DNA from 3 places in the Terrabacter sp. AAH1 genome. Region 2 is predicted to be linked to each of the others. Evidence: predicted binding sites of a transcription regulator. Region 2 holds the regulator's gene; each other region holds the start of a gene.
The links. Region 2 encodes LexA, which represses DNA repair genes until DNA is damaged. Its sites were predicted from a motif close to TCGAACANNTGTTCGA; they were not measured.

Region 1 (9,366 bases), on a different contig from region 2:
GCCCTGGGTGGCGATCTCGGCCTCGGACACGCCGTTGGCGTCGATGCGCTGGCGGATGATGTCGACGGCGCGGTTGACCTGGCCCTCGTTGATCTTCTCCGTGCCGACGAGGACGGGCTGGAGCACGAGCTCCGTGCCGCCCTCGAGGTCGAGACCCAGACGCGGGGTCGTCGAGCCGCCACCCCAGACGGTGAGGCCGCCGACGAGGCCGCCGAGGCCGAGGATGACGACGATCAGCGCCAGGAGGCTGCGTCTCGCCGACTTCTTGGTGGAGCTGCGTGCCACGAAAGCCTCACTGACCGTTCTGCTGCGGACCCGGAGCGTCGTCCGGCACCGAGTCGTTGCCGTGCGTGGTCGGGTTGTCGGCCGTGGTCGGCGCTGCCGAGACCCCATCGGCTTGCTTCATCGCGACGGCGCGGCGGTCGAACCGGACCGTGGTGCCCTCGGCGATCTCGAGCCACGCGGTGGTGTCGTCGAGGTGCTTGATCGTGCCGTAGACACCCGAGGAGGTGACGACGTGGTCGCCGACGTTGAGCGACGAGCTGAACTCGCGCATCTGCTTCATCCGCTTGTTCTGGGTAAAGAACAGCCAGCCCAGCAGCAGCAGGGGCAGCGCGAAAATCAGCAACGAGAAGGCCCCGTTGTTGTTCATGTCAGCTCAGTCCTTCGTGTCTTCGTCGGTGGTGGCGCACAGTTCGACCCTTCGGTTCGGGTCGGGTCTCGCGTCAACGACCGGGAGCACCGGATGGTGCCGCGGCAGCGGCGATGGTGCCCGCAGGAGTCTACGTGCGCCGGTGCAGTTTGTCAGACCGACTCAGGGCCTCGCGACGCAAGCCTGTGTCACGTTTTGGTCGCGCTCGGCACGCGGCGAGCGCGACCCGTCACGAGTCGAAGCGGCCCCCGCCGGACTCCTCGATGGGGAGGGTCGCAGACCACAGCGACTGCGCGTCGACCGGAGGCTTGAGGCCGAGGTGCTCCCAGGCGAGCGTCGAGGCAGCGCGGCCGCGGGGCGTACGCACCATGAAGCCCTCGCGCACGAGGTAGGGCTCAGCGACCGTCTCCACGGTGTCGGGCTCCTCCCCCACGGCCACCGCGAGCGTGGACAGACCGACCGGGCCGCCGTTGAACCGCCGGCAGAGCGCCTCGAGCACCGCCCGGTCGAGGCGGTCGAGCCCGCGCTCGTCGACGTCGAAGAGCGCGAGGGCCTGGCGGGCGGCGGAGTGGGTGACCCGACCGTCGCCGTGCACCTGCGCCCAGTCACGCACGCGCCGCAGGAGGCGGTTGGCGATACGCGGGGTGCCGCGCGAGCGAAGCGAGATCTCGCGGATGCCGTCGTCGTCGGCGTCGAGACCGAGCAGGCGGGCCGAGCGGTGCAGGATCGTGACGAGGTCGGCGGCCGTGTAGTAGTCGAGGTGGCCGGTGAAGCCGAACCGGTCGCGCAGCGGCGCCGGCAGCAGACCCGCTCGGGTCGTGGCGCCCACGACGGTGAACGGCGGCAGCTCGAGCGGAATGGCCGTGGCGCCCGGCCCCTTGCCGATGATGACGTCGACGCGGAAGTCCTCCATCGCGAGGTAGAGCATCTCCTCGGCGGAGCGTGACATGCGGTGGATCTCGTCGAGGAAGAGCACCTCGCCCTCGGCGAGCGACGACAGCACCGATGCGAGGTCGCCGGCATGCTGGATCGCCGGACCCGACGTGATGCGGATCGGCTGCTCGAGCTCGCTCGCCACGATCATGGCGAGTGTCGTCTTGCCGAGGCCGGGCGGTCCGGAGAGGAGGACGTGGTCGGGAGGGGTGCCGCGGCGGCGGGCCGCCTTGAGGACCAGGCCGAGCTGCTCGCGCACGCGCGGCTGCCCGGGGAAGTCGTCGAGCCGCTTGGGCCGCAGCGCCGCCTCGACCTGGCGCTCGTCGGTGTCGCTGCCGGCGTCGACGATGCGCGCGGTCGCGTCGTAGCCGTCGTGCCACACGTCGGAGGCCTCGTCGTAACCCACCGAGCGGTCGACACTCATCGGCCGAGCTCCTGCAGGGCGGCCCGCAGCAGCGCGGAGACACCCGCACCGTCGGCAGCCAGGGGCGCCACCTTGTCGAGCGCGTCATCGGCCTGGCGGGCGGTCCAGCCGAGCCCGACGAGGGCCTCGCCCACCTGCTCGCGCCATGCCTCGCCGGTGTCGAGATGGACGGGCTCGGCGGACCCACCGGTGCCCGGCAGGGCACCGAGCTTGTCCTTGAGCTCGAGCACCATGCGCTCGGCGCCCTTCTTGCCGATGCCGGGCACCTTGGTCAGCGCCACGAGGTCACCCGTGCCGAGGGCGACGCGCACCGCGTCGGGCGTGTGCACGGCGAGGACCGCCAACGCCAGCCGCGGGCCGACGCCCGAGACGGTCTGCACCGTCTCGAAGACGTGCTTCTCGTCGTCGGTGGCGAAGCCGTAGAGCGTCAGCGAGTCCTCGCGCACGACGAGGCTGGTGGCCAGCTCGGTGGGCTGCCCGAGCCGCACCGACGTGGCTGTGGCGGGCGTCGTGTGCACGAGCATGCCGACGCCGCCGACGCCGACCACGACGGAGTCGAGGCCGACCTTGAGGACGGTGCCGGAGAGGGAGGCGATCATCGGGGCTGGGCTCCAGGGATGTTTCGGGTCGGCCGCGCGACGCGGGCGGACCGGGTGGGCTGGCTGGCGAGAGACCGGAGACGCCGCTCGGCCGGTGCCGCGGACGCCGGGACACGACGCGGTATGCCGCTCCCCCGGGTGCCGATGCGCGCGGCCTGCTCGAGTGCGGCCTCCTCGAGGCGGTTCTGGGTGCCTCCGCGCCAGACGTGGCAGATCGCGAGCGCCAGGGCGTCGGCCGCGTCGGCGGGTTTCGGCGGCGTGGCGAGGCCGAGCAGCCGTGTCACCATCGTGGTGACCTGGGCCTTGTCGGCACGGCCGCTGCCACTCACTGCGGCCTTGACCTCGGTGGGCGTGTGGAGCGTGACCGGCAGGCCGCGCCGCTCGGCGAGCATCATGACGATGCCCGTCACCTGGGCGGTGCCCATGACCGTCGAGACGTTGGTGTCGGCGAAGACCCGCTCGATGGCCACCGCCTCGGGCCGGTGTCGCTCGAACCACAGCCGCATCTCGTCCTCGACGGCGACGAGGCGCCTCGGGGTGGGGTCGGCCGACGGCGTGCGGATGACGCCGACCTCGACGAGCGCGAGGCGCCGGCCCGGCACCCCGTCGACGACGCCCACGCCACAGCGGGTGAGGCCTGGGTCGACCGCGAGGACGCGCACGGCATACCTCCTGGGTCAGTGGACGGGCGACAGGGATCCGAACAGGTGTTCGGGACAACGCTAACCGCCCTCCCCCGAAAGGACGGGAGGCACGCCGGTCACCGGCGTGCCTCCGCACCTGGGTCGATTGTCGAGCCCGGCTCATTCCTCTTCGTCGAGCTGGGCCAGCACGTCGTCGGGGATGTCGCCGTTGGCGAAGACGTTCTGCACGTCGTCGCTGTCCTCGAGCGCCTCGATGACGCGGATCATCTTCTTCGCGCCGTCGAGGTCGAGCGGCACCTGCAGGTTGGGCACGAACGACGCCTCGGCCGACTCGTAGTCGATGCCGGCGTCCTGGATCGCCTTGCGCACCGCGACGAAGTCGGTGGCCTCGGAGATGATCTCCCAGGTGTCGCCGTTGTCGTTGACCTCCTCGGCGCCGGCCTCGAGCACGACCTCGAGGATGTCGTCCTCGGAGCCGGCCTCCTTGAGCACCGTCACGACGCCCTTGCGGTTGAAGACGTAGGACACCGAGCCCGGGTCGGCCAGCTGGCCGCCGTTGCGGGTCAGCGCGGTGCGCACCTCTGCAGCGGCCCGGTTGCGGTTGTCGGTGAGGCACTCGATGAGCACCGCGACGCCGTTGGGCGCGTAGCCCTCGTACATGATCGTCTGCCAGTCGGCCGCGCCCGCCTCAGCACCCGACGCGCGCTTGACGGCACGGTCGATGTTGTCGTTGGGCACCGACGTCTTCTTCGCCTTCTGGATGGCGTCGTAGAGCGTGGGGTTGCCGGCGGGGTCAGCGCCGCCCTGACGGGCCGCGACCTCGATGTTCTTGATGAGCTTGGCGAAGAGCTTGCCGCGCTTGGCGTCCTTGGCAGCCTTCTGGTGCTTCGTGGTGGCCCATTTGGAGTGGCCGCTCATGCAGTGTCCTCGCGTTCCGGTGACTGGCTGGCACCGGACTGCTGGAGTCGGTGCGCTCTGACGATCGAGACGAACTCGGCGTGGATCCGGCGGTCGCCACCCACCTCGGGGTGGAACGACGTGGCCATCAGGTTGCCCTGCCGGACCGCGACGATCCTACCGGCGGCAGCGCCCTCGCTCACGCGGGCGAGCACCTGCACGTCGGGTCCGGCCTCCTCGACCCACGGGGCGCGGATGAAGACGGCGTGCACGGTGCCCTCGTTCGAGTCGTCGGTCCACGCGTACTCGAGGTCCTGCTCGAACGAGTCCACCTGGCGTCCGAAGGCGTTGCGGCGCACCGTGACGTCGAGGCCGCCCAGGGTCTGCTGGTCGGGCCGGGCGTCGACGATGCGGTCGGCGAGCATGATCATGCCGGCGCACGAACCGTAGGCGGGCATGCCCTCGGCGATGCGCCGCAGCAACGGTTCGCGCAGCTCGAAGGCGCGCACGAGCTTGTCCATCACGGTCGACTCCCCGCCGGGGATGACGAGCCCGTCGACCTGCTCGACCTCGGACGGTCGGCGCACGGTCACGGCCTCCGCGCCCAGTGCGGTGAGGGCGGCCAGGTGCTCGCGCACGTCGCCCTGCACGGCGAGGACGCCGATGCGCACCGGCTCGGCCGGCGCGGGGGCGGCGGCGACGGTCTCGTGCGTCTCGCCGGTCTCGCCCGTCGTGGTGGTCGTGGTGGTCGGGGTGCTCACGGCACCAAGCGTAGGGCGGGCCGTAGAGCCGCCCGGCGCCGGCCCGGCGCCGCCACCGCACGACGGCGGGCGACGAACCGTCTGGGATGCGAGACGGCTGTGCCGTCCTCCCTGACATCGCGACGACGCCACCGGCTACGTTGCGGCCATGACGACCGTGCACACCCACGACGCCCTGATCGCCCGCGCCGAGCAGGCCGACGCCGAGTCGCCGCTGCGTGGGACGCGTGACCTCTTCGACCTGCCCGACGGCGTCATCTACCTCGACGGCAACTCCCTGGGCGCCCTCCCCCGCGCTGTGCCGGCCGTCGTCGACGACGTCATGCACCGGCAGTGGGGCGAGCGGCTCATCCGGTCGTGGAACGAGTCCGACTGGTGGGGTGCGCAGACGCGCGTCGGCGACGCGGTGGGCCGGCTCGTCGGTGCGGCGCCGGGCCAGGTCGTCGTCACGGACTCGACGTCGGTCAACCTCTTCAAGGCGGTCGTCGGCGCCGCGCGGCTGCGCCCCGGCCGACGTGTGGTGCTCACCGACCCCGACTCCTTTCCCACCGACCTCTACATCACCGAGTCGGCCGCCGCCCTTGCGGGCCTCGAGGTGCGTCGTGTGAACCCGCGCGACGCCGTGGCGGCCATCGCAGAGGTCGGTGACGCGCTGGCGCTCGCGTCGTACTCGAGCGTCGACTACCGCACCGGCGAGCTGTGGGACCTGCGCGCCGTCACCGAGGCGGCCCACGCCGTCGGGGCACTGGCGTGCTGGGACCTCTGCCACTCCGCCGGGGTGCTCGACGTCGACCTGGACGCCGGCGGTGCGGACCTCGCCGTCGGCTGCGGCTACAAGTACCTCAACGGCGGCCCGGGTGCGCCGGCGTTCATCTACGTCGCGCGGCGCCACCAGGACGCCTTCGAGCAGCCGCTCACCGGCTGGAACGGGCACGCGCGCCCCTTCGACATGGCACCCGACTACGCGCCGGCCCCGGGCATCACCCGCGCCCGAGTCGGCACGCCGCCCCTGCTGTCGGTGCTCGCCCTCGAGGCCGCGCTGACGGCGTACGACGGCCTCTCGCCCGCCGACGTGCGCGCCGCATCGCTCGCCGTGACCGGCACCTTCATCGACGCGCTCGACGGGCTGGGAGTCGACCTGCCACTGGCCACCCCGCGCGACCCGGCCCGGCGCGGCTCACAGGTCTCGCTGCGCCACCCCCAGGCGTTCGCCGTGGTGCAGGCGCTCATCGCCAGGGGCGTCATCGGCGACTTCCGCGAGCCCGACATCATCCGGCTCGGCTTCGCGCCGCTCTACGTGACCCACGCCGACGCCGTCCGCGCCGCCGTGCACGTGAAGGAGGTGCTGGAGGGCCGCGAGTACGAGCGTCCCGAGTTCGCCGAGCGCGGCGCCGTCACCTGAGCGGTCGTCGGCGAGCCGCGTGCACGAGCACGTCGACGTTGTCGCTCCACTGCTCCACGGAGCCGACGCCGCGAGGCAGTGCCCGCACGACCGGGTCGGTGATGCTCGCCTCGAGCAGGTCCACGACGGCGGCGCGCACTCCGCGGTACGGCCTGCCCCAGAAAGGCTCGACCGGGTCGTCGACGGACGGCAGCCCGACCCCGCCCTGCACCCTGGCCAGCAGACGGAGCGCGTCGACGAGCCCTGACTCGCGCTCGCGCCAGCCGCCGGAGGACAGAGCCGCCTGCAGTGACGCGGCCGCCGTCCCCGCAACCGGCAGCTGGGCGAAGCTCGTGCCGAGCCACTTGGCGTAGGGCGGCCACCGACGCTCCAGCAGGTGCCCGAGGTGCATGGCGACCCCCGCGAGCCGTGCGGCCACGACCCGCGAGCCGAGGTCGTCTCCCCGCTCCCCCGTGCGCCCGACGAAGGGCAGCTCCTGGGCGAGCCGGGCCCAGCCCGTCGCGACCACGTGGCGCCACACGTCGTCGGGATACCAGGCGAGCCGTCGACGTATGCCGTCCAGCTCGCCCACGTCGTCGGCGAAGACCTCGCCGCCGGTGACCTCGAGGACGGCCTGGCCCGTGAGCGACAGCCAGTCGCTCACGTCGAGGTCGCGGGTGGGGTCGACGCCGAGGCGCGAGACCGCGAGGTCACGGGCGGTCTGCACCTGGACCCGGTGCCGCACGACCGGGTCCCACGTCGTCGCGAAGCGCACCGGGTGCCCCGCGAAGGTGGCGGGAAGGACCTCGGCCAGGTGGGCGTCGATCTCGGCGACGGACCCTGCTGGGACCAGCAGGTTGAGGCGAAGCCCCCAGTCGTGGTCGCGCGACATCGCGTCGTCCAGTCCGAGGACGTCGGAGCCACTCCCGAGGCGTGCTGAAGCGCACGGCAGACCGGGCCACCGACCGCGGACGAGCGGCTCCACGACCTGCTCGAAGTACGTGCGCGACAGCTCGGTACCGGTGAGGTCCACGGTGTCGATCCTGTCAGCCACTCTCCCGCAACACACCCGGAAGCGGTCAGATCGGGCCGGTTGCAGCACGGACCGGTTGCCCGTTGCCGGGTGTGTTGCGGAGGGACCCGGGGGTGTCAGACCGGGGTCCAGGACGACGTGTGCCGCCGCGCCCGGTGGGGCACGGCGGCATACGTCAGCGGTGGGCGCGGGAAGGGCGCCGGGTCACCAGCCCCGCTCGGAGAGGCGGTGCGGCTGGGCGATCTCGTCGACGTTGATGCCGACCATCGCCTCACCGAGACCGCGGGAGACCTTGGCGATGACGTCGGGGTCGTCGTGGAAGGTCGTCGCCTTGACGATGGCCTCGGCGCGCTGGGCCGGGTTGCCCGACTTGAAGATGCCGGAGCCGACGAAGACGCCCTCGGCGCCGAGCTGCATCATCATCGCGGCGTCGGCCGGAGTGGCGATGCCGCCCGCGGTGAAGAGCACGACAGGCAGCTTGCCGGCCTCGGCGACCTCCTTGACGAGCTCGTAGGGGGCCTGGAGCTCCTTGGCCGCGACGTAGAGCTCGTCCTCGGGCAGGTTCTGCAGGCGGCGGATCTCCTGGCGGATCTGGCGCATGTGCGTCGTGGCGTTGGAGACGTCACCGGTGCCGGCCTCACCCTTGGAGCGGATCATCGCCGCGCCCTCGGTGATGCGGCGCAGGGCCTCACCGAGGTTCGTCGCGCCACAGACGAAGGGCACGGTGAACTGCCACTTGTCGATGTGGTTCGCGTAGTCGGCCGGGGTGAGCACCTCGGACTCGTCGATGTAGTCGACGCCGAGGCTCTGGAGGACCTGCGCCTCGACGAAGTGGCCGATGCGGGCCTTGGCCATGACGGGGATCGAGACGGCCTCGATGATGCCGTCGATCATGTCGGGGTCGCTCATGCGCGACACGCCGCCCTGAGCGCGGATGTCGGCGGGGACGCGCTCGAGGGCCATGACGGCGACGGCGCCGGCGTCCTCGGCGATCTTCGCCTGCTCGGGCGTGACGACGTCCATGATGACGCCGCCCTTGAGCATCTCGGCCATGCCGCGCTTGACGCGCGTCGTGCCCTTCGAGCTCGTGGACTGCTGGTCAGCCGCGGGCGTGCTGCCCGTGGTCGGGGTGGTGCTCACGATGTCCTGCTTTCCCGTGATCTTGGGCTGGGGATGCACACAGGGTAGGCCCACGCGGGCACGCCCGACGACACGGTCCACCCGCGGCTGCGCCACGGCCGTCGGCACTGTGACGCAGGTCGCTCCGTCGCCGACGGGGTCAGGCGACGGCGAGGTGCTCCGGGGCCTCGTCGTTGAACTCGACGGTGTGCGGCAGGGGCGTGTAGCCGGCCAGGTGGAACGCCCGGATCGTCCACTTGCGCCGGACCCGGCGCACGTCGGTGACGGCGTCGTTGTGGAAGCGGCGCGCGAGCTGCACGCGGGTGCAGGCCGAGCTGAGCCGGGCCAGCACGTCGGTGCCGAGGGCGGTCGACCTCAGGTCGGCGACGGCCTCGGGCGTCAGGGCGAGGTCGAGCGCCTCGGTGAGGTCGTTCTCGGCGAGCTCGCGGGCGTTCCCGTGCTCGGCCGGTGCCTCGAGCGAGCCGGCCGCGGCGTTGGCGAGGATGAGGGACGTGGCACCGTCGAGCAGGCCGCTGTTCGCGAGCTCGACCGCGGCCTCGGCCCGGCGCACGAGCCGTGCGTCGAGGGCCGCGAGGGTGCCGCTCAGGCGCACGTGCAGCCGGTCGAGCCGCGCCGCCGTGTACGTCAGGTACCACGCGATGACGACGAGGACGAAGAGGACCGCGAAGACCCACGAGAGGACCTCGCTCACCGGGCACCCCCGCGCAGGAAGCGGTTCCAGCGACCCTGCGGATGGGTGGCCGCCGCGCGCCCCTCGATGACGGTCTCGTAGACGGCGAGGATCTTGTCGGCCACGACCGACCAGTCGAAGATGCGGGCGCGTTGCTGGCCGGCCTCGGCCAGGGTCGCGCGCCGCTCTGGGCTGCGCAGCAGGTCGACGAGCGTGCGGGCCAGGTCGTCCG
Region 2 (9,366 bases):
GGGCGGCGGGGTCGCGCAGCACGACCGTCGGTGCGTCGACGGGCCCCGTCACGCTGCCGTCCCACGCCCTGAGGCGCACCGGCAGCCGTCCCCCGAAGAGGGGGGAGACGACGGCCGCCACCCGGGCGGCGACAGAGTCGGGCCGAGGACGGGTCAGCGCTGCCGACGTGGAGGAGCCGGCGTCGGGGCGGTCGTCGGTCATGGTCATCGAAGAAGGCCTCTCGTAGGGGTCGACGCACAAGGGTTCGGCGCGGGCTGCTCGTCGGATGGGTGGCGTTCGCGAAGAATGCGGGTGCCCGGTGCCGACGGGCGATCCTGCGCGCCGGGCAGGTCCGTCAAGGAGATACCCCCACGGCGGCCTCGCGCCGCGCGTCGCCCGCCGCGACGAGCCCGCCGGCTCCGAGGAGGGCCGCGCCGACGCCGCCGAAGTACATGTGCGGGCCCGGGTAGCGGTGCGCGGGCAGCCCCTGGGCCGTGACAGCGGCGGCGATCTCCTCGGAGGGCTCGTGCTCGACCCGCGGCGAACCGTCCTCGAGGAAGCGCACGTGCAGCCGAGGGGCGTCGATGGCGTGCTGGAGGTCGTCGCCCAGGAGCAGGCTGCGACCCAGCACCTGCATCAGCGCCGTCGTGATGCGGTCGGCGCCGGGGGAGCCGACCGCCAGAGCGGCCCCGACGGCGCTTCGCGCAGTCGTCGGCGCCATGTTCGACGCGAGTCGTGTGCCGGGAGGCACCGCGTGCAGACCCAGCCGGTTGAGCTCGGGCTCGCCCAGTGCGTTGTTGAGCAGGATGCCCGTGCCGGGGATCACCATGCCGGCGCCGTAGCCGGCGGACATGGTGATGGCACAGGCGTTTCCGTGCTCGTCGACCGCGGACACGTGGGCGGTGGACGCCGAGGTCGGCAGACCGGCGAGGCCGTGGCGCTCGACCGACTCGAGCAGGGCGTGACCGTCCGCGTCGAGGTCGCGTGAGCGGTCGTGCACCGAGAGGCGGTAGGCGAGCACGTGGCGCTGGATGTCGATGACCTCGGGCCAGGTCCAGTGCTCGTGCCGGGCGAGCTGCCCGAGCATCGCGGCGAGCATCGGGCCGCCGACCGACGGAGGCGGGTTGAGGGCGACGCTCCACGTGCCCACCGACCGCATCGTCGGGGTGCGCACCACCGCCTCGTATGCCGTCAGGTCGGCCGCCGTGACGAGCCCACCGTTCGCGGCCATGTCGTCCACGAGCACCCGACCGACGGCGCCGGTCGTGAAGAGGGACACCCCCTGCACGGCGAGCAGCTCGAGGATGTCGGCGAGGTCGACGTTGAGGCAGGTCTCGCCGGGCTGCACGGCGCCGCCGTCCGCGCCGGTCACGAGGGCGTGGGCCTCGGCGTCGTCGCCGAAGAGGGTGTCGCGCACGATGCCGAGGTAGAGGGCGGCAGCGGCGCCGATGCGGTAGCCCTCGCGGCAGGCGCGGGCCGACGGCTCGACGAGCCGTCGCCACGGCAGCACGGCGAACCTGTCGCGAGCGAGCGAGAGCGCCTGCAGGGCACCGGAGTTCGCGACCGAGCCGTGTCCGGCGCCGATGGTCACGCCGCCGCCGTAGTCGGTGCGCACCTCGCGGACGCCGTGCCCGAAGGCCGACGCGTCGAGGCCACGGCCCGGCATCTCGACGTTGCCGTCGACGACGACGGGATCGGCGCCGGCGGGCCACACGTTGACGTAGGCGCCGCCCATCAGGCTCACGACACCGGGCTCGGTGCTCATCGCGCTGAGCGCCGCTGCGATGGCGGCGTCGACCGCGTTGCCGCCGTCGGCCGCCGCCTCGAGGCCTGCCTCGAGGGGTGCGGGACCGGTGGCAGCGAGAGCGACCCGTGTCATGACCGCATTCTGCCGGTCACGACGACGTCTGGCGCGGCGTCGTGACCGGCGGGAGTGTCCGGAGGGTCAGGCCTTCGCACCCACGAGCTCGGCGGTGGAGGTCGCGGGGTCGGCGCCGGCGGCCTCGCACAGGGCGTCGAGCGCCGCGGCCACGGCAGGCACGCGCTGCAGGTCGGGGGTCGTCACCGCGAGGATCTGTCGTCGCGAGGCCGGCGACAAAGGCAGGGTCGCGACGTCGTCGTGCTTGGCCGCGTTGAGGATGAGGTCGGGCACGAGGGCCACCCCGAGGCCGGCCGTGACGAGGCCGAGCTGGGCGACGTAGTCCTCGGTCTCGAAGGCGACGTTCGGCCGGAAGCCGGCGGTGTCGGCGAGCGAGAGCAGGTGGCCCCGGCACCGCGGACAGCCGGCGATCCACTCGTCGCCGGAGAAGTCGGTGAGCACCGCGGCCGCGTCGCCCGCGTGGGGGTGCGAGCCGGGCACGACGAGGCGCACCTCGTCGTCCATGAGGCGGCGGGTCACGAGGAGCGAGAGGTCCTCCTCGAGCTCGCCGAGGTCGCCCCCCTCGTAGGCGAAGGCGACGGCGACGTCGCAGTCGCCGTTGCGCAGGGCGGCCAGCGACTCGGGCGGCTCGGCCTCGGTGAAGGTCACCGTGATGTCGGGGTGCTTGGACTTGAGGATCGCGAGGGTTCGCGGCACGAGCGTGGCGGACGAGCTGGGGAACGCCTGGAGGCGCACGCGACCGGCGCGCAGGCCGGCGATCGCGGTGATCTCCTCCTCGGCCGCGTCGAGGGCGGCGAGGACCCCGACGGCGTGACGGGCCAGCACCTGGCCGGCCTCCGTGAGCCGGACCTGCCGGCCGTAGCGCTCGACGAGCACCGTGCCGGTGCGCTGCTCCAGACGTCGCACCATCTGCGAGATGGCCGGCTGGGTGAAGCCGAGGGCGTTGGCGGCGCTCGTGAAGCTTCCCTCGTCGGCGATGGCCTTCATGACCCGTAGGCCCGCAGCATCGATCATGGACCGATCATAACCGGTGATTATGGTTTTCCGTCACTTCTGCACGCTCGGGTGACGCCGGTTCGGAGACGTAGGCTGACCGGGTGCACCAGCCGACCGGCATACCTCCTCGCCCCACCGGCAGCGCCGGCGCGACGACACGCCTCTCGACGTCGCGCACGCTGCCGCTCGAGACGCACGACCTCGGCACGTTGGACGACCTCGTCGACCTCGTGAGCGGCGGGGGTGTCGCGGTGCTGAGCGGGGCGGGCCTCTCCACCGAGTCGGGCATCCCCGACTACCGCGGGCCCGACGGGACCCGACGGGTCGAGCCGATGACCTATGGCGAGTTCGCCGGTAGCAGCGACGCCCGGCGCCGCTACTGGGCCCGCAGCTACATCGGGTGGCAGCGGTTCAACGCCGCGTCGCCCAACGAGGGCCACCGCGTCGTCACCGACCTGCAGCGCGCGGGCTACGTCGGTCCGGTGATCACCCAGAACGTCGACGGTCTGCACCAGGCGGCAGGAGCGACGGACGTCGTCGAGCTGCACGGCTCGCTCGAGCGCGCGGTCTGTCTCACCTGTGGTGAGTACACGTCGCGAATCGGCTTGCACGAGAGGATGACCGAGGCCAACCCCGGCTTCATGGCCCGCTTCGCCGAGGCGGCTGCCTCGGTGGGCTCGCAGTGGGGCGAGCAGGTGCGGCCCGACGGCGACATCGTGCTCGCGGACGCGCTCGTCGAGACCTTCCACGCTCCGCGGTGCCTCGTCTGCGGCAACGACACCGTCAAGCCCGACGTCGTCTTCTTCGGCGAGTCCGTGCCCAAGACCCTGGTGGAGCGGGTCTTCGGCCTCGTCGAGGCGGCCGGGGCCGTGCTGGTCCTCGGGTCGTCGTTGTCGGTGATGAGCGGCTACCGCTTCGTGCGGCGGGCCCACCAGCGCGACGTCCCCGTCGCCATCGTGACCCGGTCGGCCACTCGCGGCGACGCGGAGGCGACGATCCGGCTGCACGCGCCGCTGGGCCAGACGCTGACGGCACTGCGCAAGGCGCTCGGCCACTGACCTGGACCCAGGAGGACCGTCGATGCGGCCGTCACTCCGCCCGGGCGCCGACGTCGCGAGCCTCGTCGGCGGAGACCTCACCGAGGTCCCACAGCTCCTTCGTCTGGACGCCCCAGTACGTCGCGAAGAGCACGATGACGACGACCTCGGCGACGAGGACGAGGTGGGCGAAGCCCGTCACGGTCAGCGCCGCGACGACCGTCGCGGCGAGGGCGGCCGTGAGCGCGACGGCGATGGCGAGGTAGATGCGGCGGTAACCGCGACCGGAGTCGTCACCGACGGCCCGGTGCCGCTCCTCGGTGCGCAGCGCGCTCAGCACCATGACGGCGATGACGCCGGCCACCATCGTGGCCGCCGCGATGCCGTGGCTCAGCGCGATGAAGCGGTCGCGCAGGACGAGGAAGAGGGCCAGCTCGACGAGGAGGACACCGGCGCAGGCCAGGGTCACGACCACCGAGCGCGCAGTGGGGCGCGCGGCGGCGTCGCGCACCATGGCGCCCCGTTTCAGGGCCGCCACGATGACGGCACCGATGGCCGCGACGACGACGAGCGACCAGATGTTGTTGCGCACCGCCGCCGCGATCTCGGCGGGCGTCTGGGTGTAGGCGTTGGGTCCGCAGCCGAAGTCGGGCACCGTCGGGACCATGGCGACGACGAACGCCATGAAGCCCGAGAAGTTGAGCAATACGTCCTCCTCGGACGAGTGCCCCTTGTAGGCGATGAGGCTGGCCCCGAGCGCACAGAGGGAGCCGACGAAGACCGTGCGCGCGGGCGTGTAGTAGTACGCGCTGATCGACCCGAGCCAGCAGCTGTGGTCGGTCTCCCACCACCACTGGTAGCCGACCGAGAGCAGCAGCATGAGCAGGAGTGCGATCATCGCGCCACGCAGGTAGCGGTAGGTGTAGACGACATCGCGGGTGCGCCCGGCGGCCATGGTGGTCTCCTCTGCAGGACTCACGTCTCCAGAGTCTGGCGTGGGCCGGGGCGATGCGCCTGTCGGACGCAGCCCCGGCGGCCCGTCAGATGCGGCGCAGGACGGCGGTGACCTTGCCCAGGATCGTCGCGTGGTCACCGTCGATGGGGGAGAAGTCCTCGTTGTGCGGCATGAGCCAGACATGGCCGTCGACGCGCTTGAAGGTCTTCACCGTGGCCTCGTTGTCGAGCATCGCCGCGACGACGTCGCCGTTCTCGGCGTGCTGCTGCTGGCGCACGACGACCCAGTCGCCGTCGCAGATCGCCGCGTCGACCATGGAGTCGCCGTTGACCTTGAGCAGGAAGAGGTCGCCCTCGCCGACGAGCTGCTTGGGCAGCGGGAAGACGTCCTCGACGACCTCCTCGGCCGTGATCGGGACGCCGGCGGCGATCTGCCCGAGGACGGGGACGTAGGAGGCCTCGGGGCGGGCGTCGCCCGAGTCGGTCTCGGTGTCGTAATGGGTGCCGCTGCGGCTGCCGGCCTCCTCCGCCGTCGCGTCGGGCGAGACGATCTCGAGGGCGCGCGGCCGGTTGGGGTCACGTCGCAGGTAGCCCTTGGTCACGAGGGCGTTGAGCTGGTGGGAGACGCTCGAGGGGCTTGCGAGGCCGACGGCGTCGCCGATCTCGCGCATGCTCGGCGGGTAGCCCCGGCGGTCGACGGAGTTGCGGATCACCTCGAGCACTCGCCGCTGACGCACGGTCAGCCCGTCGCCGGTCTCGCGGTCGGGAAGCTCGGTCACGCCCATGGTGTCCCCTTCGTCGGCTCGTCAGACCGTCTGCTGAACGCGGGTCGCAAGCGGCTCGGGAAACCGCTCGGGACCCAGTGTCAGTGGTGGCTGGTGAGGTGTGTGGTGTGAGGAAAGAGTAACGAGGTTCGAACACAGTTGCCAAACACCTGTTCGATGCGTGTCTCGACTTCCTCGAACATACGTGCTACAAATCGTACAGACGTTCTATCGAACACGTGTTCGCCAGATCAGCAGCAAGGGGAGGTCACCATGAGCGCCATCGTCCTCGAGGCCGTTCGTCAGCAGCAGACCAGCGAGCCGCGGCCCGCCGCACGCCCGCAGCTCGTCCTCGTGCCGACCGGGCGCGACGCAGCCCGTGCAGCCCGTGCCGCCCGTGCAGCCCGTGCAGCCCAGCCGCCGCTGCGCCTGACCCGGTTCGGCCGCCTCGTGGTCGCCCTGCTCGTCGCCGCAGTCGTCTCCCTGCTCGCCGTCGGGCTCGCCGGCCAGCTCGCCTCGGCCTCGGGCGAGCCCCGTACCGTCACCGTCACCGCGGGCCAGACCTTGTCGGGCATCGCGGCCCGCGAGCTCCCGCAGCTGCCCGTCACCGACGGCGTCGTCGAGCTCCAGGTCGCCAACAGCCTCAGCACCACCGAGATCCACGTGGGGCAGCAGCTCGTCATCCCGGGTCACTGACGCCCGGAGTCTCCCGGGTCCGAGGCCCCTTGCGTATGCCGTCCGGCTGGCGGCCGCGTGCCTCGACCCTTCCGATCGGCCGCGTTGGCTCCACCTCCAGCGGCTGGCGGAAGCGGCGCTTCGACCCCGCCGTTCCCGCCCGGACGCCGCACCCCTGAGGAGGGGGTGCGGCGTTCTGCTGTGTCACCGCCCCTTTTGCCGGCCCTTTGCCGGCCCTTTGGTGCCCTTTGCCGGGGCTGTGGATGACGCGCACCGGGCGCGGCGACCGCGACCTAGCGTGGCTGCTCTCGGGAAGGGAGCAGGGGATGAGGTACGAGATCGATATCCGGACGCTGCGCGCCGGCGTCGCCACGATCGAGGAGGTGCTCGCCGAGGTGCGGCGGCTCGGGCTCGCCGACGACCTGCGGCCGGTCGCCGTGGGGCTGCCGGGCGGCCGCTGCGCCTCGGGCAGGTCGCAGGTGGCTGCGGCGTGGCAGGCGCGACTGGCGACGGCGCAGTGGGAGCTGCGCGAGCTCGGCCGGTGCGTGAGTCTGGCGGCCGACGGCTACGACGCCGTGGAGCGCGTGGTCCAGCAGGCACTCGGCACGGGGGACGACCTGCGGCGCGACGACCCCCGGCGCAGCGCCCGATGACGGCGGCTGCGGCGGGCGGCGCCCTGCGGGTGCGCGATGTCCGCGCAGGCCGTCCCCAGCTGCTGCTCGAGGTGAGCCGGCGCCTGGAGGAGCGACGCCGCCGCCTCGTCGTGCTGTCCGAGCTGGTGCTCTGGCGACGCTCGGCCGCGCCCCGGTGGTCGGGGGCCGGTGCGACGGCCGCGGCCGACCGCTACGGCACGGTCGTGGCTGGGCTCGGGCAGCTCGCGAGCAGCGTCGCGGCCGCGGGCCACGCCGTGGGAGAGGCGTCGCACCGGCTGCAGAGTGCGCTCGACCTCGTCGATCGTGCCGACCGTCGGGCGGCCGACGAGGGCGCCTGGGTCGACGAGGACGGTCGGCTCTTCCTCCCCGTTCGCGCCTCCCTGGGGGACCCGGTCGGCGAGGCGCACCGGGCCCGGCTCGACGAGCTGCTGAGGAGCGAGGTCGTCGCTTGCCTCCGACAGGCCACCCAGACAGCCACCAGGACCGACGAGGAGCTCCAGCACTCACTCCTCGTCGCGGCGCGAGGAGCGAGCTCGACAGGGGCGGTCGGCCCGGGGCTCGCGGCGTCCCACCTGGCCCCGAGCGACGTCCTGGCGCCGCCGCCACAGACGGCCGGCGTGTTCGCCTCGGCAGCCTGGTGGCGTTCGCTCACCGACGAGGAGCAGCGTCAGGCCATCCGCGGGCGACCCGAGTGGGTCGGTCCACGAGACGGCGTGCCGGCCGCCGCCCGTCACGAGGCGAACCTGCTGCTCCTCGACCGCGCCGAGCGAGCGGCCGTCGCCCGCGAGTCGGACGCGCGGCGCGACGGCTCGCCCTGGAACGCCCGGGAGCGCTCGCGGGCGCACGAGCAGGTGGACGGCATACGCGCGGTGCGTGACGTGCTCGCCCGTCGAGACGGAGGGCCTCGGCGGCTGCTGCTCGTCGACACGCGCCAGCGCGACCTCAGGGCTGTCGTCGCCGTCGGCGACGTCGACCGGGCGGAGCACGTCGTCACCTTCGTCGGCGGACTGTCGACGATGGTCGGCGCCGATCTGCGCCGCTACGACGACACGTTCGTGCGCATGCGGTCGGAGGCGCGCGCCATCGCTCGCGGGCAGGACGTCGCTGTCATCACGTGGATGGGTTACGACGCCCCGCAGGTGGACGAGATCGTGTCGTCGATCGACCGTAACGTCCTCAACGCCAAGGTCGCTCGCGAGAACGCGGGAGCACTCGCCGACTTCGTCACCGGCGTCGACGCCGCCCGTCAGCGCCCGGCCCACCAGACCGTGTGGGCGCACTCCTACGGCGGCACGCTCGCCGGGTTCGCCAGCCTGCGCACCAGCCGGATCGACGACATCGCCGTGTTCGGTGCTCCGGGGATGCCCTTCACCGACCTCGCGCGAACCGCCCTCCGACCGGGAGCCCTCAACGTCCTCGGCGCGATCGGCGACGACGTCTTCGGCTACGGCTGGATGGTGCACGGCACACGGCCGCAGGAGGTCGGGGGCGCCCTGCGGCTCTCGACGTTCGCACCCAAGCAGCCGGGCACGGGGTGCAACCACTGGATGCGACCGCGGTCCAGCTTCGTCGACGTCGGCCGTACGTCGGCCGGGCACTCCGACTACCTGAGAGCGGGCACCGACAGCGCGCACAACCTCGTCGCCGTCGCCGCCGGACGTCCCGACTTGCGCATCCTGCAGGGCGCCGACGAGCGAGCCTGCACCACCACGGGGCCGAGCCTGGGCTCAGACCCGCTGCGTTGGCCGAGGCTGGTCCCGTGATCGAGTCGGCGGCGCCCCCGCGCGGGGACGCCATGGTCGTGAGGGCATGCCTCACGGCAGTGCTGGTGCAAGCCGTGGCTCCGGTGTTCGTCGCCTGGGCCGGTTACGGCGCCGGAGCAGCGGCAGACGCGGCGGTCGTCGCGGTGTCGTCCCCGCTGCTGCTGGGCGTCGTGGCGTTCGGGGTGGTCATCGCCGTCGCGCTCGACCGACAGCGACCACCGCCGGCGCTCCTCGGGCCGGTGCAGCCCGGCGCACCGCCGCGGACCACCCGCGCGCGGCTGCGCTGGGCCGGCCTGGCCGCCGTGGCCCAGCTCGCCGTGACGGCAGCGGGGGTGGTCATCGACAGTGGCGCGCGGGGTGGCGCCGTGGCGCTGGCGGCCGCGATCGACGACGGGTCCGCCGCCTGGACGTTCGTGCTGCTGGTCGTCCAGGGCGGCTTCATCGAGCTGCGTGCACCCGTCGCGTTCGGGATCGCGTGGTCGGTGCTGGCCAGAGCGGCACAGCCGGTCAGGCCTTCTGGACGGTCTCGGTCTCGTCGGTGGCCGGCAGCTCGAACCAGACCAGGGTCCCGGGACGGTCGGAGTGGCTGATGCCGATGGAGCCGCCGTGCGCCTCGATGATCCGCTTGACGGTGGCCAGCCCGATGCCGCTGCCGTCGCCTGCTG
Region 3 (9,366 bases), on a different contig from region 2:
ATCATCAACAACACGTTGCCGGGGCGCCTGTCGACGCTCTACTCCTCGATCCGCACCAAGGCGCCTAACGCGAAGGTGATCGTCGTCGGCTACCCCCGCATCTTCAACGGCCAGGACTGCAACGCGTTCACGTGGTTCTCGCCGACCGAGGAGTCACGGCTCAACGCGACGGCCGACCTGCTCAACTCGCGCACGTCGAGCGCCGCGACCGCCCGTGGCTTCACCTTCGTCAACCCGACGGCGAAGTTCGTCGGGCACGCCGTGTGCGACAGCCCGGAGTGGCTCAACGGCCTGTCCAGCCCGGTCAGCGAGAGCTACCACCCGAACGTCGCGGGTCACCGGGACGGCTACGCCGTCGTGACCAAACCGGCGTTCGGGGCCACCCTCGCGGCGAAGACCGGATCGGCCACCTACTCGGCCGACGCCATCGCTGCGGGCAACCGCAGGTATGCCGCCGCCGACCGCACGATCACGCCGGAGCGGTTCGTCGCCCCCGACCTCACCACCGCCGAGGCGAAGGCCGCGGCCAGGCGCGCCGGCGTCGACCTGCGAAGCCGCGCGAGCATCGACGCCGCCGACCGCGCGTGGTCGCAGCGGCAGTCCGCGGGGGTGCGGTGACGTCGTGTGTGACGTCACGTTGAAGACGTGATGAGGTCGTCGGGCGCCGCCCGGCCGAGCCACCTAGTCTGACCGGGTGCGCTACGACGACATCATCATCGGGGCCGGACACAACGGCCTCACGGCCGCCGCCTACCTGGCCCGCGCGGGAAGGACCGTCCTCCTCCTCGAGCGTTCGGACCGGGTGGGCGGCGCAGCCGTGTCGGCGCAGGCCTTCGCCGGTGTCGATGCCCGGCTGTCGCGCTACTCCTACCTCGTCTCGCTGCTGCCGCGGCAGGTGCTCGCCGACCTCGACCTCGACCTGCGGCTCATCCGGCGCCGCTACTCCTCCTACACGCCGGTGCCGGGCAACCCCGACCGTGGGATTCTCGTCGACAACGCCGACGCGGCCGCGACCCGCGCGGCGTTCCGCTCCCTCACGGGGGGCGACGACGCGTATGCCGGGTGGACCGACTTCTACGCGCGCATGGGTCGGGTGGCCGAGCGCCTCTTCCCCACCGTGCTCGAGCCGTTGCGGTCGCGCGACGACGTGCGGGCGCTCGCCGGCGACGACGCCCTCTTCGACGCCCTGACGACGAGACCCGTCGGCGAGCTCATCGAGTCGGTGACCTCCGACGACACGCTGCGCGGCATCATCGCCACCGATGCCCTCATCGGCACGTTCGCCTCGCTCGACGAGGGTGACCTGCGCCAGAACATCTGCTTCCTCTACCACCTCATCGGGGGTGGCACCGGCGACTGGGACGTGCCCGTCGGCGGCATGGGTGCTCTCACCGACTCCCTTGCGGCAGCGGCGGCCTCGGCCGGAGCCACCATCGTGACGGGCGCTGACGTGACGTCGGTGGACCCGTCCACGGGCGAGGTGGCGTGGGCCGGAGGATCGGCCGGCAGCGGCAGCGCAGTCGGCGGTTCGATCGTCGCCGGGTGCGCACCCACCGTGCTCAACCGGCTGCTCGCCGCCTCCGGTGCCGAGCCGGTCGACACCGAGGCCGACGTCGAGGGCGCCCAGCTCAAGGTCAACATGCTGCTGACCCGGCTCCCCCGGCTGCGGGACGCCTCGGTCGACCCGGCCGCCGCGTTCGCCGGCACCTTCCACATCAACGAGGGCTACGGACAGCTCGAGCAGACGTATGCCGCAGCGCGCGACGGGCGCATCCCCGACCTGCCGCCGTGCGAGATCTACTGCCACACGCTGTCGGACCGCTCGATCCTCGGCCCTGACCTCGCCTCGACCGAGGCGCAGACCCTGACGCTGTTCGGGCTGCACCTGCCGGCACGACTCTTCCGCGACGACAACGAGACGGCGACCAAGGACGCGCTGCTCGCGACGATCCGCTCGCTCGACTCGGTGCTCGGCGAGCCGATCGAGTCGGTGCTGGCGCGCGACGTGCACGGCAACCCGTGCATCGAGGTGAAGTCGCCCGTCGACCTCGAGCAGTCGGTGGGGTTGCCGGGCGGCAACATCTTCCACCGCTCGCTGCAGTGGCCCTGGGCGGAGCGCGACGCCGAGGTGGGTGCGTGGGGCGTCGAGACGGCATACGCCAACGTGCTGCTCGGCGGCGCGGGCGCGCGGCGCGGGGGCGGCGTGAGCTCGATCCCCGGCCACAACGCCGCCAGGGCGATCCTCGGCTGAACCCCCGCGTCGGGTCAGGCCGGCCAGACGCCCGAGCTGCCGCGGCGGTGGCTGGTGAGCAGGTGCGTGTCGACGATGCCGACGGCCTCCATCAGGGCATACATCGTCGTCGGGCCGACGAAGGAGAAACCCTTCTTGCGCAAGGCTTTCGACAGCGCCTTGCTCTCCTCGGAGACGGTCGGCACGTCGGAGTGGTCGTTGGGTCGTGGCGTGTCGGTCGGCTGGAACGCCCAGACGAAGTCGACGAGGCCCCCCTCGTCGCGCAACGCGATCGTGGCGCGGGCATTGGCGATGGTCGCCTGGATCTTGCCCCGATGGCGGATGATGCCGGCGTCGGTGAGCAGTCGCTCGACGTCGCGGTCGGTGAACGTCGCGACGACGTCGGGGTCGAAGTCGGCGAAGGCCGCGCGGAAGTTCGGCCGCTTGCGCAGGATGGTGGCCCACGAGAGGCCGGACTGGAATCCCTCGAGGCAGATGCGCTCGTAGAGGCCGCGCTCGTCGCGGATCGGCATGCCCCACTCGGTGTCGTAGTAGTCCATGAGCAAGGGGTCGACCGAGGCCCACGTGGGGCGGGCGAGCCCGTCTGCACCAACGACCGTCATGGCGCCGACCCTAGGACAGCGCCAGGCGCATGATGACGCGGGGGAAGCCACCCGAGATGGAGTCGGTGTCGGCGGCCTTCGTGAAGCCGGCGCGCTCGAAGAGGCCGCGGGTGCCGACGTACGCCATCGTGAGGTCGACCTTGGCCCCGTGGTTGTCGACGGGGTAGCCCTCGACCGCCGGCGCACCGTGCTGCCGGGCGTAGTCGACGGCGCCCTCGAGCAGGGCGTGCGAGATGCCTTGGCGCCGATGGCCCGGGCGGACCCGGATGCACCAGACCGACCACACCGGGAGGTCGTCGACGTGCGGGATCTTCGTCGAGCGCGCGAACGGCAGCTCGGCGCGAGGAGCCACTGCGGCCCAGCCGACGACCTCGTCGCCGTCGTAGGCGAGGACGCCGGGCGCGACCTCGCGGCTGCAGAGGTCCCGGACGTAGTCGCCCCGGGCGGCCCCGACCAGCTGCCTGCTGGTCCTCGAGTCGAGGCGGTGGCTCAGGCACCAGCAGACGGTGCTGGCAGGGTTCTTCGGGCCGAGCATCGTGGCCACGTCGTCGAAGCGTTGCAGCGTGGCCGGCCGGACGTCGATGGTCATGGTGGGCAGGTTAGCCAGTGGCGCCGACAGTGATGAGGACGCCGACAGTGACGAGCGCAGCGACAGGGACGGAGTCGGAGCGGGAATGGTGGTGGGGTGACGTCGCCCGCAGACCCGTACGAGGGAGTCGACCTCTCGACCCTCGACCTGCGGGCGCACCCGGAGCTCTATCGCGTCGGTCGCGGTGAGCAGGGCGTCCTGCGGGTGCAGCCGTACAAGGACGAGCTGCTGCCGTTGTGGCGCTTCCGCACGCCCGAGGTCGCCCGCGAGAGCGCAGCGGCGATCCGGTCCCGGTTCGATGCGTACCTGGAGGCCGGAGACCTCGTGGGCGCGGACGTGGCGCGCAAGTACCTCCAGATGGGGTTCACGCGCGCCCGGCGCTACGCCAACCACGCGGGCGGCAAGAAGTACGACGGGCCGGTGCCGGCGGATCGGCGGGGGCAGAGCGGCTCGCACGGCCGGCGCGAGCTGCCCCGCGGGCCCGAGGACCCGGAGAAGGCGGAGTCGGCCCGCATCTTCAAGGCGGCTTGGGATGCCGTCGAACAGCTCGAGGCGTACACGTCCTGGCGCTCCGAGCACCGGAACCGGTACGGCTGAGCCGACGCGGGGGGGTCGCGCCCTTTTTGCCGGTTTCGTGGGTGTACGGGTACTTACGCGCCTACCGTGGCGTGACGGCACACGGCCGCGTCACGCCGCCCCGGAGGCACCATGAAGACCACTCCCATCACGCCTGCTCCGACTACCCGCGCCCGCCGCGACCGCCGCGCCCGCCGAGCCCGCCGAGCCCGCCCCTCCGTGCTGGCCGGCCTGACCGTGCTGCTCGCTGCGGCGCCGCTCGCGACGGCTGCGGCCCCCGCGAGCGCTGCCCTGACCTACCAGCAGCAGGTGGTCCAGCTCGTCAATGCGCAGCGGGCCAAGGTCGGCTGCCGGGCGCTCGTCACCGATGCGCGTCTCGCTCGGGCTGCGCAGGCGCACTCGGCCGACATGGCCAGGCGCCGCTACTTCTCGCACACGTCACCCGACGGCCGCACGTTCGTGCAGCGCATCAGGGCCCAGGGCTACCCCGGCACCCGGCTGGGCGAGAACATCGCGGCCGGCTACCGCACGCCCTCGACCGTGATGGCGGCGTGGATGAAGAGCGCCGGCCACCGGGCCAACATCCTCAACTGTCGTTACACGGCCATCGGCGTCGGCTACGCGACGGGCGGCCCGTACGGCACCTACTGGACCCAGGACTTCGGCGGCTGACCCAGGAAGGCCGCAGCGTCAGAAGGGCGGCGGGTCGTCGATCTCGTGCGAGCCGTCACGCGGATGGTCGCTCGATCGATCCTGTGGCGGTGACTCTCGGAGGGCTTCGAGCCAGTCGTGGGGACGGCTCGTGTAGCGACGCCTCGCCGCCGTGCGCCAGCGGACGGTGTCGTCGTCGGGGTCGCGTTCGGCGTGCCAGTGCCCGTGGGTGCGGACGTTGTGGTGCAACCGGTGCTTTGCGGTGAAGTTGGTGGATGCCGTCGGGCCGTGCGGCCACGGGATGTCGTGGTCGAGGTCGCAACGGGTGGCCGGGACGGTGCAGCCGGGGCCGCGGCACGTCCCGTCGACGGCTTCGACGTGCGCCCGCATCTCTGCGGTCGGGCGGTAGGCCTGCGTCTCCAGCCGGAGCGCGGCGCCCGTCTCGGCGTCGACGAGGAGGCGGCGCCAGGTCGACTCGGGGCCGAGCATGATCTGGCGACCGTGCTCGGCGCTGACCCAGCCGTAGCCCGGGATCTCGCAGGGCGCATCGGTGAGCCCCAGAGCCGTGCTGACCGGAATGACGATGGTGACCACCGCGGCCGAGCGCCGGCCCACCTTCGTGCGTCCGAAGAGGTCCGCCGGCGCGGCATCCACGTCGCCAGCAGCAGGCGGGGACCCGATCGCACCGACGGAAACAGCGCCGCTCGCGGTCTCGACCGCGACGGCGACCTTCGGGGACGCAGGGGCTCGTGGTGACGGGTCGATCTGACCGAAGGCCACCGCGCCGGTGATGGCGTCGGCCCGCAGCTGGTCGAGCGAACGCGGGTCACCGGCCTGTCGCGCGGCACGTGCGAGGGCATCGGCGCGCTCCATCACGGCGATGACCTTGTCGGCGTCGTTGGTGACGGTGAGCACCCCGAGGCCGTCGCCGTCGATGCGGGCGTGGGCACCACGCCGCCTCCTGGCCGCGCGCCTACGGGCCGCAGCCTCACGGTCGGCGGCCAGACAGGTGCGAGTCAGTCGCTGACGGAACAGCGTCGGCGATGGCGGCGCGTCGTCCTTGGCCCGCAGCGTCGCCTCGACGATGCCAGGCCCCGCTTCCGGCGGGAGCCGGCGGATCTCGCGCTCGATGGTGCACGCGCGATGCAGGCTCACCTCGCCCCTCGACAGGCGCAACCGCAGCTCGGCCACACCAGGACTTCGTGTCGTTGCCAGGTCGAGTCGGGCGCCCACCTCCTGCTGCCCCAGACCCGTCGCCGTTGCGACCTCGAGCACGGTCAGATCAGTGACGTCGACCCAGCCGGCCGGTCGCGGATGTCCGAGGTCGGCAGCCCGGGCCTGCTCCCCCGCATCGATCGTCGCCTCCAGCCGTGCGAGCGCCTCGAGCGCGACGCCGTCGAGCACCGACTTGCAGCGCTCCACGGCCTCCACGATCCGCAGCTCGCCGCTGGCCATCGCCTCGGTGTCCGCGAGCGGCGCCACCGCCAGGTCGTCGGTCGCAGCGGCGAGGAGCTCGGCGACGAGGGCCGGCAACTGGCGCTCGAGCACGACGCGCGCCACCTCACGTCGGACAGCCCGCACAGCCGCTGAGCGGCCATGGACAGGCACCGCAGTGCGCGTCGCGGCCCGCACCGCGTAGAGCTGCGAGAGGTGGGACAGGTCCAGCAGGACGTCGGAGACGTCATGCTGGACCTCGGAGGCGGCGCGCAGGCCGTGGAGCCCTCGAATGCCATGCCACCCTCCTCACGTATGTCCTTGTCATACTTTAGCACACTTGTTCGAGAAAGGTTCCACGGGCGCACCCTCACCGTCGCAACCCAGCACCGGTGCGGCCTGTCTCCTCCGCGCGACGCTCGCTCCGTGGGTGAGGATGGGCACATGCGCCCAGCCGACCGGCCGCCCACCCCCGACGACACGATCGGAGCCCGCGACCTCACGTCGTGGCACAGCCGGTTCGGCCGCTGGCTCGTGGCCGTCACGACGCGCACGGTGCAGTGGTCGTCGGCGCACCTGGCCTTCGTCGTCTTCGCGGCGGTCGCCATCATCGTCATGGTCGGACTCGTCGAGGGCATCGAGACCGTCTACGAGAGCGTCGTCCGGAACAACTCGCTCTCCGCGGTCGACCAGCCGGTGCTCGATGCGGCGGTGGGCCTGCGCTCCCCCGCCCTCGACTCGGCCGTCACCACCTTCACCGACATCGGCGGACCGGTCGGCATGCCGATCCTCGCCACTCTCGCCGTCGCCGTCATCACGTGGCGACGGCGCCGCTGGACGCCCATCGTGCTCGCCGTCGTCGCGGCGGCCGGTTCCCTCGCCATGACGATCGTCGGCAAGGACTTCGTCGACCGGGCCCGCCCACCGGCCGCGCTGGCCGTGCCTCCGCTCGAGGTCTCGCCCAGCTTTCCCAGCGGTCACACCCTCAACGCGACCGTGCTGACGGCCGTGGTCGCGTACCTCGTCCTCATCGAGACGACCGCCACCTGGCAGCGCGTCGCCACCGTCACGGTGGCCACGGTGTTCGTGCTCGCCATGGGCCTCTCACGCGTCTTCCTCGGACACCACTGGCTCACCGACGTCGTCGCCGGGTGGCTCATCGGCCTCGCCTGGGCGCTCGTGGTGGTCACCGCCCACCGGCTGTGGCTGACCCTGCGCCAGCGCCCTCAGGCAGTGGCACGGCCCCTCACCCCTTGACGCCTCCTTCGTTCGCGCCCCGGATGAAGTAGCGCTGGAGCGCGAAGAAGAGCACCGCGACCGGGATCGTCGCCAGCAGGGCGGTGCCGAGCTTGAGGGGGTACTGGGTGCCGGAGCCCAGCTGTCCGCTCGTCAGGCTGGCCAGGCCGGTGACGAGCGTCTGGTGCTCGGGCGTGCCCTTGGTCACCACGAGGAAGTGGGAGAACTCGTTCCACGAACCCTGGAACGACAGGATCGTCAGGGTGATGAGCGCCGGCTTGGCCATCGGCAGCACCACCGACCAGAAGGTGCGGAAGATGCTCGCGCCGTCCATCCGGGCCGCCTCCTCGATCGAGACCGGCACCGAGTCGAAGAACTGCTTCATGATGAAGACGCCTGCGGCGTCGACGATGAGGGGCAGGATCATCGCGGTGTACGTGTCGTAGATGCCGAGGTAGTTGACCATGAGGAACTTCGGGATGAGCAGGGCCACGCCGGGGACCGCCATCACGGCGAGCAGGGCTGCGAAGACGGCGTTGCGGCCGCGGAACTGCAGCCGCGACAGGGCGTAACCGGCCAGCGAGTCGAGGAAGACGCGCGCGGCCGTCACGACGAGGGTGACGATGAACGAGTTCTGGACCCAGGTCGTGACGGGCACCGAGGAGTCGCCGGTCTGACCGAAGATCCGCTGCCACACCTGGGTCGTGACGGGGTTCGGCACGAGTGACAACGGATTGTTCGCCGCGTCGGGGTCGGTCTTGAACGACGTCGAGATCTGGATGAGGAAGGGGTAGATGAAGAACACCGCGAAGGCGAGCAGTGCGGCATACAGCAGGATCGTCTTGACGGGGTTGGACCGGCGCTCGATCACTTGCGGCCTCCGAGTCGGAAGAGGGGCTTGCGGTCGTCCTTGTCGGTCAGCACGTAGCGCTGCAATCGCGTCAGGACGACGATGATGAGGAAGACGACGAAGGCCATGGCTGCACCTGAGCCGTAGCGGAAGTTGCCGAAGCTCTGCTGGTAGGAGAGGAAGGCCGGGCTCAGGGTCGTGCCGTCGGGCTGCCCCTTGCCCATGACGTAGATCTGGTCGAAGACCTGCCACGTGCCGATGATCCCGAGCGTGATGACGAGGAAGAGCGCCGGCTTGATCATCGGCAGCGTCACGTGCCGCAGCTTCTGCCAGCGCGACGTGCCGTCGAGGGCCGCCGCCTCGTCGATCTCGACGGGCAGGTCCTGCAGCGCCGCGATGAACATCAGCATGAAGGTGCCCGACGTCGTCCAGATGACGAGGAAGATGATGACGAACATCGCGACCGACGGGCCGGAGAGCCAGTCCCAGAGGGTGCGTCCGAAGATCTCACCCTGGGCCCACGAGGGGTTGTCGACCCCGACCGCGTTGAAGGCGAGGTGGAGCAGGCCTCGGCTGTCGGTGAACCACTGTGGCCCGTCGATGCCGAACAAGGCGAGGAAGGCGTTGACGGCGCCGGTGTTGGAGAAGAGGAAGAGGAAGACCGTCGCGATGGCGATCGAGCTCGTCACCGACGGGAAGTAGAAGGCGGTGCGGAAGAAGCTGCGGCCCTTGAGCATCGTGTTGCTGACGAGCAGCGCGAGCCCGAGTGCGAGGGCCGTTTGCAGCGGGACGACGAGCAGCACGTAGTAGAAGGTGTTGCCGATCGACTGCATGAAGTTGTCGCGGGTCAGGCCGTCGCGCGCAAACAGGTCCGTGTAGTTCTTCAGACCCACGACATCGGTGCCCTGCCCGACCTGGAAGGGGTTTGAGTTGCCCTGCCAGTTGGTGAAGCTCACCCACAGGGCCATCCCGATCGGGATGACGAGGAAGACCCCGAGGATGACGATCATGGGGGCGACGAAGAGCCAGCCCGCCGCGCCTTCTCGCCCGCGTAGGCCGCCCCGGTTGCGGCGCGGCGCACGTCGGGCGCCGGGAGCGCCGGCCTGGCCGGTCGGGGTGCCCGCGGAGACCGCGGCCGCCTGCCCGGCTCGCGCGCCGGACGCGGTGACGTCGTCCG

Region 1: ruvC (crossover junction endodeoxyribonuclease RuvC) is a predicted target of LexA. The motif match lies at 3,308-3,323, and genes of this name have one in related genera.
Region 3: ACXR8F_RS18730 (HNH endonuclease signature motif containing protein) is a predicted target of LexA. The motif match lies at 6,436-6,451, and genes of this name have one in related genera.

Annotation. Positions count from the first base shown of each region.
Region 1 covers NZ_JBTJJV010000011.1:51,296-60,661, forward strand. The annotation lists gene secD (protein translocase subunit SecD) at 1-285, opposite strand, end outside; gene yajC (preprotein translocase subunit YajC) at 293-652, opposite strand; gene ruvB (Holliday junction branch migration DNA helicase RuvB) at 882-2,009, opposite strand; gene ruvA (Holliday junction branch migration protein RuvA) at 2,006-2,608, opposite strand; gene ruvC (crossover junction endodeoxyribonuclease RuvC) at 2,605-3,270, opposite strand; gene ACXR8F_RS16025 (YebC/PmpR family DNA-binding transcriptional regulator) at 3,412-4,170, opposite strand; gene pdxT (pyridoxal 5'-phosphate synthase glutaminase subunit PdxT) at 4,167-4,820, opposite strand; gene kynU (kynureninase) at 5,059-6,312, shown strand; gene ACXR8F_RS16040 (DUF4037 domain-containing protein) at 6,305-7,324, opposite strand; gene pdxS (pyridoxal 5'-phosphate synthase lyase subunit PdxS) at 7,529-8,464, opposite strand; gene ACXR8F_RS16050 (LemA family protein) at 8,604-9,155, opposite strand; gene ACXR8F_RS16055 (glycosyltransferase family 4 protein) at 9,152-9,366, opposite strand, start outside.
Region 2 covers NZ_JBTJJV010000007.1:41,416-50,781, forward strand. The annotation lists gene ACXR8F_RS12540 (class I SAM-dependent methyltransferase) at 1-208, opposite strand, end outside; gene ACXR8F_RS12545 (gamma-glutamyltransferase) at 336-1,859, opposite strand; gene ACXR8F_RS12550 (LysR family transcriptional regulator) at 1,926-2,873, opposite strand; gene ACXR8F_RS12555 (Sir2 family NAD-dependent protein deacetylase) at 2,957-3,913, shown strand; gene ACXR8F_RS12560 (hypothetical protein) at 3,945-4,871, opposite strand; gene lexA (transcriptional repressor LexA) at 4,933-5,631, opposite strand; gene ACXR8F_RS12570 (LysM peptidoglycan-binding domain-containing protein) at 5,884-6,306, shown strand; gene ACXR8F_RS12575 (hypothetical protein) at 6,612-6,938, shown strand; gene ACXR8F_RS12580 (alpha/beta hydrolase) at 6,935-8,701, shown strand; gene ACXR8F_RS12585 (hypothetical protein) at 8,776-9,291, shown strand; gene ACXR8F_RS12590 (sensor histidine kinase) at 9,209-9,366, opposite strand, start outside.
Region 3 covers NZ_JBTJJV010000015.1:108,985-118,350, forward strand. The annotation lists gene ACXR8F_RS18700 (SGNH/GDSL hydrolase family protein) at 1-618, shown strand, start outside; gene ACXR8F_RS18705 (phytoene desaturase family protein) at 695-2,251, shown strand; gene ACXR8F_RS18710 (DNA-3-methyladenine glycosylase I) at 2,266-2,853, opposite strand; gene ACXR8F_RS18715 (GNAT family N-acetyltransferase) at 2,864-3,442, opposite strand; gene ACXR8F_RS18720 (DUF4385 domain-containing protein) at 3,539-4,039, shown strand; gene ACXR8F_RS18725 (CAP domain-containing protein) at 4,151-4,690, shown strand; gene ACXR8F_RS18730 (HNH endonuclease signature motif containing protein) at 4,709-6,217, opposite strand; gene ACXR8F_RS18735 (phosphatase PAP2 family protein) at 6,548-7,360, shown strand; gene ACXR8F_RS18740 (carbohydrate ABC transporter permease) at 7,350-8,210, opposite strand; gene ACXR8F_RS18745 (carbohydrate ABC transporter permease) at 8,207-9,366, opposite strand, start outside.